One region of the Hathewaya histolytica genome, then DNA from elsewhere that is predicted to be linked to it. Evidence: riboswitches for the same ligand, from Rfam matches in the RefSeq annotation. Region 1 holds a riboswitch; each other region holds the start of a gene.

Region 1 (3,290 bases):
CAAATTTCCTTTGGACTTATGGACTTAGCAAGAGTAAGAGTACTACAAGGGTTTCCTTATATAATAACTTAAACCCTGTGTTTACCGTAATATTTGCATACTTTTTCCTAGGAGAAAATATTACCAGTTGGACCATTATAGGTATTATTGCAATATTAGGTGGTTTAATATTAAAATAGTATGTGAGGAATTTTAATTGAACAAAAGAGAGGAGAATGACAATATGAATTTTTCACATCTATTTTTTAGTGGAATTATTGGCATAGGTAGCGGACTTACAAAAATGTTAAGCTTTTTTTCTAATAATGAATATGAAAACTTAAAAAGACTTGTTACTGCTATTATAGTTTTTTTCATATTTCTAGTGTTAAGAAGGGTGTTTACAAAATATGTATTATCACTAATTAATAAGTTAGTAGGAAAGATTAAAGTTTTTTCTAATTTTAAAATAATTACATCCTTTGAAAAACCAATAAATATGTTATTTGTGATTTTTGGTATATATTCTGCTTTAAGTATTTTGGGAGGTAATTATTTAATAAACAAGGTATTTATTACGAAGATCTTAAGGACCTCGTTTGTAGCTCTAATATCTTGGGGGTTATATAACTTAAGTGGAGAATTTTCACTTCTTCCTAGTGGAGTTAAAGAAAAATTTGGTTTAAAGGTAGATAAAATTTTATTTCCATTTATATCGAAGTGCATAAGAGTTTTAATAATTGCTCTTGCAGCTACTATTATATTAGCTGAATGGAATATAAATATACAAATGTTTATAACAGGAGTAGGACTTGGAGGTTTAGCATTTTCTTTAGCTGCTAAGGATGCTGCGGCCAATGTAATTGCAGGTATAATATTAATTCTTGAAAAGCCTTTTAATATAGGTGAGTGGGTATTAATAGACGGTATAGAAGGTACAGTGGAGGATATATCCTTTAGAAGTACAAGAGTTAGAACCTTTACACAAGAAGTAGTTACAATACCAAACTCTGATATAGCCAATGGACCTATTACTAACTTTACAAGAAGAAGGAAAAGAAAGTGTAACTTTACTGTAGGCATTGCATATGAAACTAGTAGAGAGAAGATAGAAAAAGCTATAGTTAGAATTGAAAATATGATAAAAGAAAATAAGAAGGTTATTAAGGAAGATGTTATGGTTGTCTTAGAAAAATTCAGCGATAGTAGTTTGGATTTAGGAGTCTATTATTTTACTAGGATTACCGATCTTAAAACATTTTTAAAGATAAAAGAACAAATAAACTTTAATATAATAGAAATATTAAAAGAAGAGGGTATAGAAATTCCTTACCCAACAAATACAGTACATCTAAACTCAGATATTAAGATTAAAGATGTTATAGAGGAAGATTCACTAAAATCAATAGAAGAGGAAATAAGCTAATTATAGATAAGGCTTATAGAATATATTTAACAATAAATAACTTATATAATGCTTGATTTTTATACTATTTAAAGTTAAATTAGATATGTAAAAAGAAATAATAAATTTAATAATTATGGATGAGGATTATTGGAGATACTTAAGCTACAATAGCTAATAGTAACCGTAGAAGAAAGTTGTAGTCCAGCTTAAGATTACATCGAAGCTTTCAGGTAATATACAATAATCGGACATGGCCCTGGAGAGTCTCTTTAATTAGAGCATCCAAGAAGCAACTTATTGTATTTATTTCAATGAGGAATCTTTCAGATAAAAGGACAGGGGGTAAAAAGCATATGGACTACTATACGCTTTTTACCCTCTTTTTATGTTCTTTTTTATAATTTACTTTTGAGGAGGCGACAAAATGTTTATGTTAAAAATTTTTGAGATAATTGGTACCATTGCGTTTGCTATATCTGGTGCCTTAGTTGGTATGCAGAAAAAATTAGATTTATTTGGAGTTACCTTTTTGGGGATAATAACAGCTGTGGGGGGAGGAATATTTAGAGACATCATACTTGGAAATTTACCACCCACAACTTTCAGAAAGCCTAGTTATTGCATCATAAGCATTATATCTTCAGTTGCTGCTTTCTATTTATATCCAGTATTTATTAATAGATATGAAGACAAGCAAGAAAGAACCCTAACTATGGAAGAGGTAAAAAACAATAAATACATGACAAAAGAGCAGCTTTTAAATATTATGACTAAGTATGACCAAATGAGAGTACTAAAGAATATTATAGTGTTATTTGATGCTATAGGACTTGGAGCATTTACAGCAGTAGGGTCGAATTTGGCATTTTATCATAAGAGTAGTAACATGTTTTTAGTTACGTGTATGGGGCTTCTTACAGGGGTAGGTGGAGGAATTTTAAGAGATACATTTGTACAGGATACTCCTATGATTTTTAAAAGAGATATATACGCAGTAGCGTCAATCTTAGGAAGTATTTTACTATATATATGTAATTATTATAAGGTATATCAAATAGTATCTTTGTATTTATGTTTTATTTTAACCTTTGGATTAAGGATTATATCTATTAAGTTCAAGCTAAATTTACCTAAGTTTAATTCGGATAAATACAATATAAGTTTATAATTCTTAATATGTTTATATTAGATATAAGTAAGATAGGAACTCATCTAACTACTATGAAACTAGATGAGTTTTTATTTTATAGGTAAGAATAGAGTATAGTTATAGATTTAGGTATGGTTGGTACTAACGTAGCCTTTTTATTTAGACACCTAGGAATCAAAAGTTTATATTAAAATTAAGACCTTATTTATAAAAATAGTGCTTAAGTGGTATAATTAAAAATAAATATAAAATTTAGGAGTAGGTGAAGTCTATGATGTACCTTGCTCAACGTTTAATTAATAATTTAGGCTATATTATTGTAATTGTTTTTATTGTAACTAGAATGTCTAGTTTTAAAAAAATTGCACGTAGGGCCAATTATAGGAAGGTTGACTTAATTTTATTATCTGTGATTTTTGGGGCTTTTGGTATATTAGGTACGTATGTGGGGACAGAGGTAAGTGGTGCTATAGCTAATACTAGAATAATAGGTATAGTCACAGGTGGAATTTTATGTGGCCCTTTTGTTGGGATAGCATCTGGACTTATAGCGGGAATCCATAGGTACTTTGTTCCCTTTGGAACCAGTACGGCACTTCCATGTGCTATTGCCACTATTTTAGCAGGAGTTATAAGCTCTAAGCTGTATAATGTTGAAAAAAAGGAACTAAGATGGTTGTATGGATTTATTTTTGGAATTATATTAGAAAGTTTAGAGATGATTCTTATATTAATAATTACCAAACCTTTTAG
Region 2 (3,290 bases), 630 kb from region 1:
CAAAAGGAGCCAAACATTATACTGAACCAAAATTTAAAGAAGGTGATTTTTTGATTTTTGGAAGGGAATCATCTGGATTAGAAGATTATATAAGGGAAGAGAATAAAGAAAATTGTATTAAAGTACCCATGATAAATACTACTACGCGATCTTTAAACCTTTCTAATACAGTTGCTATAATTGCGTATGAAGCCTTAAGGCAAATCAATTTCCCTAATATGAAATAGGAGGAAGTGCTGTGGAGAAAATTAAAATAATAACGGATAGTACATCAGACTTACCTAAAGATTTATTAAGAGAAAAAGATGTAGAAGTTTTGCCTTTGACAGTGGAATTTGAAGGAAAAGATTATATAGATGGAGAGGATATTACATTTTCTGAACTGGCAGTTAAAATGGAGTCATCAGATAGTTTTCCAAAGACAGCGGGAATCAATCCTCAGAGATTTACGGAATGTTATAAAAAATACTTAGATGAGGGATATAAAGTAATATCTATACATTTATGTTCTAAGATGAGTGGTACATATCAAGCAGCGTGCATGGCAAAAGATATGTTAGAGACAGAAAATGTGGTTGTTATAGACAGCTATAATGTAACCTGTGGCTTAGGCTTATTAGTTCTTAAGGCTTGTAGATTAAGAGATGAAGGATTAGGTTTAGAGGAAATAGAAAACTCAATAAAGCAAACAATTCCACATGTAAAGAGTTCTTTAGTTTTTGGGTCCTTGGATAATCTTGTTAAAGGTGGTAGATTATCTAAAACAGCTGGAATGGTTGGAAACTTATTAGGCATAAAACTAGTTCTTGAAGTGAATAATGGAGAAATGAAAGTAAGAGAAAAAGTTAGAGGCACTAAAAAGGCTATAAAAAATGCTATGAAGTATATAGAAGAAAAAGAGATAAATCTTGATGAAGAAAGAATTTTATTAGCTTCAGGTGATGAAGAACTTTTGCTTAGTGTACAAGAAGCTTATGAAAAGTTAGATAAAAATTATATTAGAGCCGAAGTTGGGTGTACTGTAGGAGTTCATTCCGGAACAACAGCGGCAGGTATATTCTTTATTGAAAAGTATTAAATTTAACACTTATGTTTAATTATTATAAATTTTAAGTAAATTAAGTCAATTCATTTGTTTTATCAATAGCACTATAGATAAAACAAATAACAAATTTTAAAAAAACTATAGAAATTTATTTATTTATAGGTTATAATTGATAATGAAATAACGATTTAAAAAATTAATATAGCTGGATGAAATTTTCGAGAGATGACTTTAAAAGTTCATGTATATGAAAATGTTTTAATCTTAGTGAAATGAATTTTTAAAGTAGCCGAAGGAACAAGTATTTATCTTGCCGATAAATATGAAATTTTCAGGCAAAAGTATCGAGAATAGACAGAACTCTGGAAAGCTTATAAAAGCACCGACGGGGTAATTCTCTCAGGTACCAAGACAGAGCATAAGGGCTAGGTTCTTTTATGTTTTGTCTTTTTTTATGTCTTTAAAAATGGAGGGGAAAATGAGGGAACAACTAATTATTATTACAAATAACCCTTTGAGCGAAAAAAAGTTTCAAGATGAATACGAAGTAATATTCGTAGATAAAGAAATGAAAGAAGTGTACAACATTGTTAGAGATAAAATACATATGGGTCATAAGTTATTAACTCATCCTCTAATGAGCAGTATAAAACCAAATGAAACGCCGTATAGAACTATATGCGTATCTAAAGAAAAAAATAAAGGTGTAGATTTAGATTCATTATCTATTATAGAAAGTAGTATAATGACATTAAAAAAGTTTCTGAATATTTCACCACTTCCGCAATATAATGAAAAGATTTTAAATGATTTTCAGCTTATAGATTATGATTTAATATATCATGCATTGAATTAAAGGAGGAAATATCATGTCACAAATTTACGATACTATAATTATTGGTGGAGGTCCAGCAGGACTATCAGCAGCACTTTACGGTGGAAGAGCTAGAATGAAGACTTTAATGATTGAAAGAGCTAAATTCGGTGGACAAGCTGCTACAACAGAAGAGTTAGAAAACTATCCAGGTTCAGTTGAAGATAAAACAGCTTCATTAATAAAAAGAATGAAAGATCAAGCTGAAAGATTTGGAACTGAAATAGTTAAAGATGAGATAGTTGAAGTTCAATTAGAAGGCGATATAAAAGTACTTAAAGGTAGAAATACTGAATACCAAGCAAAAACGGTTATAATCGCAAGTGGAGCTAATCCAAGACTTGCAGGTTTCAAAAATGAAGTTGAATTAAGAGGAAAAGGTGTTTCTTACTGTGCAACATGCGATGCCGACTTCTTTACAGAATTAGATGTTGCTGTTATTGGTGGAGGAGACTCAGCTTTAGATGAAGCTTTATACTTAACTAAGTTTGCTGAAAATGTTACAGTTATTCATAGAAGAGATCAATTTAGAGCAAACAAAGCTGTTCAAGAAAAAGTTCTTAACCATCCAAAAATCAAAGTTATATGGAATACAATTCCAGAAGAAGCTATAGATGATGGTGGAATATTAGGTGGATTAAAGCTTAAGAACAGAGTAACTGGAGAAGAAAGTACTTTAAAAGTTGATGGATGCTTCGTATTCGTAGGATACAATCCAAACTCTGATTTATTTAAAGGTGTAATAGATATGACTGAAAGAGGAGATATCTTAACAGATGCTGCTATGCATACAAATGTTGAAGGAGTATTTGCAGCAGGAGATGTTAGGGACACTTCTTTAAGACAGGTTATAACAGCTTCAGCAGATGGAGCTATAGCTGCAACTCAAGCAGAGCATTATGTTGAAAACCACAAATAGTATTTAACTTAATTTTGTTAATAATTTTAAATTATTATATATGCACAATGGCGTGTATGAAAATATAGAGGAGGGTTCTTAAATGTTAGAATTAAACAAAGAAAATTGGGAACAAGAGGTTACTAACTGCACTGAGAAACCAGTATTCGTAGATTTCTGGGGAGATAAATGTGAAATCTGTAAGCAACTTATGCCAGGAGTTCATGGTTTAGAAGAAAAATATGGCGATAAAATAAAATTCGCTAGCTTAAACACTTCTGGATCAAGAAGACTTGCTATAGCTCAAAGAGTTTTAGGCTTACCAACAATGAAAATATACAAAGATGGAGAACCAGTAGCTACAATAACTCCAGATAAGATTGCTACATTAGATGACATAGAAGGATTCATAAAAGAATACTACGAAACTCTATAATCTAGAGGGACTATATATCTTTGAATGAATAAGATAT
Region 3 (3,290 bases), 2.1 Mb from region 1:
GCATAGTATAATACTTGACAATAACTTACCTATAATACTAATATTATATATATTGCTGTATTCAAAAAATCTATAAAAAATAATTTAACTATACATTATAAAGAGATATTATAGGGAGGTGTTATTTTTGGATAAAAAGAAGAATAATATATCTATGGCAGTAATCAAGAGATTACCTAAATACCATAGATATTTAAGAGAATTATTAAGTAATGATGTAGATAGAATTTCTTCAAAAGAACTAAGTGAAAAAATAGGCTTTACAGCATCACAAATTAGACAAGATTTAAATTGTTTTGGAGATTTTGGACAGCAAGGATATGGATATAATGTAAGTGATTTATACGAACAAATTAGTAATATATTAGGACTTTCAAAGGATTATAAAATGGTATTAGTTGGTTCAGGGAATATAGGGCAAGCGGTTGCTAATTATGTTAACTTTGAAAAGTTAGGTTTTGTAATTGAAGGTATTTTTGATAGGAATCCTAAATTAATAGGATTAAAAATTAGAGATATTGAAGTTAAAGATATAGATATGTTACCACAATTTTTAAATGAAAATGAAATAGGTATAGGTATAATATGTGTAACTAGTGAAAGTGCTCAAAATATATGCGATACTCTTACAACTGGTGGAGTAAAGGGAATTTGGAACTTTGCACCAGTGGATTTAAATGTTCCAAAGAATGTAACTGTTGAAAATGTACATTTAAGTGAGAGTTTATTAACATTAAGCTGTTTACTTAATAACTGTGATAGTTGTTGTTAAAAAATAATCAAAGTACATATACCTTTAGGAGGTTTTAAATGAAAACTTATCTAAAGGTTTGCTTTTCAATCAGCACATATGTAATGTTTTTATTGACTAAATATTTATAAAATTATAATATAAGTATATAAAGGAATAAGTGTAGCTTTATATATTTAAAAACTAAATACGTGAATGAGGGTTATTGGAGATACTTTTAAAAAAGTAACCGAAGAAGAAAAGAATAAATTTCGCTATGGATTTATTATGAAACTTTCAGGTGGAGGAACAATAGCCGGACACACCCCTGGAGAGACTCGTAAAGAGCATCGAAGAAGAAACTTAGTATTTTGAAAATATTATGACGTAGTATTTTCAAAGTATTAAGGAATCTTTCAGATAAAAGGACAGGGATAAATAGCATATATTACAGCTATTTATCCCTGTTTTTTTGTGTTTATTAAATATGTTAATAATCTAATAATTCGGATAAGTTGCAATATAATTGTTAAAAATGTTACATAAGTATATAAAAGATGTTATAATAATTTAAGTGAAAATTATAAATTTTAATAACATAAAATCATTTAATATACAATAATTATGGAGGAATGGACATGTATAAAATTGTTGAGAAAAGACAATTATCTCCTCAAATATTTTTAATGAATATTGAGGCGCCAAGAGTTGCAAAGTCAGCTTTACCAGGACAATTCGTAATAGTGAAAATGACTGAACAAGGGGAAAGACTTCCTTTAACAATTTGTGATTATGATGCTAATAAGGGTACAGTTACAATTGTTGTACAAGCAATAGGATGCTCAACTCAAAAGATGATGGATTATAATGAAGGAGACTATTTCCACGACTTTGTAGGACCTTTAGGACAAGCATCAGAATTTGTGGAGCAAGATATAGAAGAGCTTAAAAAGAAAAGAATTTTATTTGTAGCAGGTGGATTAGGAACTGCTCCTGTTTATCCTCAAGTTAAATGGTTACATGAGCATGGGGTAAATGCTGATGTTATTATCGGTGCAAAAACTAAAGAATTAGTAATATTAGAAGAAGAAATGAAAGCAGTAGGACAAGATGTATACATAGCTACAGATGATGGTTCATATGGATTTAAAGGCCTTGTTACAAATTTAATAGAAGATTTAGTTAATAATCAAGGTAAAAAATATGACCTAGTAGTAGCAATTGGACCAATGATAATGATGAAATTTGTATGTTTAACTACAGAAAAATTAGGAATAGATACTGTAGTAAGTTTAAACCCTATTATGGTTGACGGTACAGGAATGTGTGGGGCTTGTAGGGTAACTGTAGATGGAGAAACTAAATTTGCATGTGTAGATGGACCAGAGTTCGATGGACATAAGGTTGACTTCAATGAAGCTATGAGAAGAGCTGCAATGTATAAATCAGAGGAAACTAAACAAAATGAAGGAATTCAAAAAGGATGCAATTTAGGAGGTGCTAAATAATGAATTTAGATAGAATGAAAAAAGTTCCTATTGCTGAACAAGATGCAAAAGTTAGAGCTAGAAATTTTGAAGAAGTTTGTTTAGGATATACAGAAGAAGAGGCAGTACAAGAAGCTTCTAGATGTTTAAATTGTAAAAATCCAAGATGTGTTACAATGTGCCCTGTTAGCATAGCTATACCAGAGTTCATTCAACACGTTAAAAATAGAGAATTTGAAGAGGCTGCAAAAACTATAGCAGAATATAGTGCATTGCCAGCAGTATGTGGAAGAGTTTGTCCACAAGAATTACAATGTGAAAGTAAATGTGTTTTAGGTATAAAAGGAGAATCAGTAGCTATAGGAAAGTTAGAGAGGTTTGTAGCTGACTGGACAAGAGAGCATAATGTGGATATAGCATCTACTAAAGCTAAAAATGGTAAAAAGGTTGCTGTAATAGGAAGTGGTCCTGCAGGATTAACTTGTGCAGGAGATCTTGCAAAAGATGGTTATGATGTGACTATTTTTGAAGCATTACATGAACCAGGTGGAGTACTAGTATATGGTATACCAGAATTTAGATTACCTAAAGATACAGTTGTTAAACATGAAATAGAAAATGTTAAAAAATTAGGTGTAAAAATTGAGACTAACGTAATTGTTGGTAGAACAGTTACTATAGATGAGTTATTTGAAGTTGAGAAATTTGATGCTGTATTCATAGGATCAGGAGCTGGTCTTCCTAAGTTCATGGGAATACAAGGTGAAAACTTAAATGGAGTATGTTCAGCTAATGAATTCTTAACAAGAACTAATCTAATGAAGGCTTTCAAAGAAGGTTACGAAACTCCAATTAGAGTAGGAGAAAAAGTTGCAGTAGTAGGCGGAGGAAACGTTGCTATGGATGCTGTAAGAACAGCACTAAGACTAGGTGCTAAAGAAGCTCACATAGTATACAGAAGATCTGAATCAGAACTTCCAGCAAGAATAGAAGAAGTTCATCATGCTAAAGAAGAAGGTGTAACATTTGACCTTCTAGTTAATCCAATAGAAATTTTAGGTGATGAAAATGGT

The links. A riboswitch is a leader RNA that binds a small molecule or an ion and turns the genes downstream of it on or off. The one in region 1 is predicted to bind glycine.
Region 2: linked by a shared signal. The riboswitch ahead of FGL08_RS03195 (GrdX family protein) and the one ahead of FGL08_RS00395 (trimeric intracellular cation channel family protein) in region 1 are both predicted to bind glycine.
Region 3: linked by a shared signal. The riboswitch ahead of FGL08_RS10615 (sulfide/dihydroorotate dehydrogenase-like FAD/NAD-binding protein) and the one ahead of FGL08_RS00395 (trimeric intracellular cation channel family protein) in region 1 are both predicted to bind glycine.

The regions. Positions count from the first base shown of each region.
Region 1 covers NZ_LR590481.1:75,779-79,068, forward strand. Annotated here, with positions in the region: gene FGL08_RS00385 (DMT family transporter) at 1-179, shown strand, start outside; gene FGL08_RS00390 (mechanosensitive ion channel family protein) at 197-1,405, shown strand; glycine riboswitch at 1,634-1,736, shown strand; gene FGL08_RS00395 (trimeric intracellular cation channel family protein) at 1,812-2,555, shown strand; gene FGL08_RS00400 (sensor histidine kinase) at 2,809-3,290, shown strand, end outside.
Region 2 covers NZ_LR590481.1:704,504-707,793, forward strand. Annotated here, with positions in the region: gene FGL08_RS03185 (tRNA (cytidine(34)-2'-O)-methyltransferase) at 1-227, shown strand, start outside; gene FGL08_RS03190 (fatty acid kinase binding subunit FakB) at 239-1,078, shown strand; glycine riboswitch at 1,398-1,470, shown strand; gene FGL08_RS03195 (GrdX family protein) at 1,524-1,901, shown strand; gene trxB (thioredoxin-disulfide reductase) at 1,915-2,838, shown strand; gene FGL08_RS03205 (thioredoxin family protein) at 2,921-3,253, shown strand.
Region 3 covers NZ_LR590481.1:2,207,978-2,211,267, reverse strand. Annotated here, with positions in the region: gene FGL08_RS10620 (redox-sensing transcriptional repressor Rex) at 128-772, shown strand; glycine riboswitch at 1,049-1,172, shown strand; gene FGL08_RS10615 (sulfide/dihydroorotate dehydrogenase-like FAD/NAD-binding protein) at 1,369-2,238, shown strand; gene gltA (NADPH-dependent glutamate synthase) at 2,238-3,290, shown strand, end outside.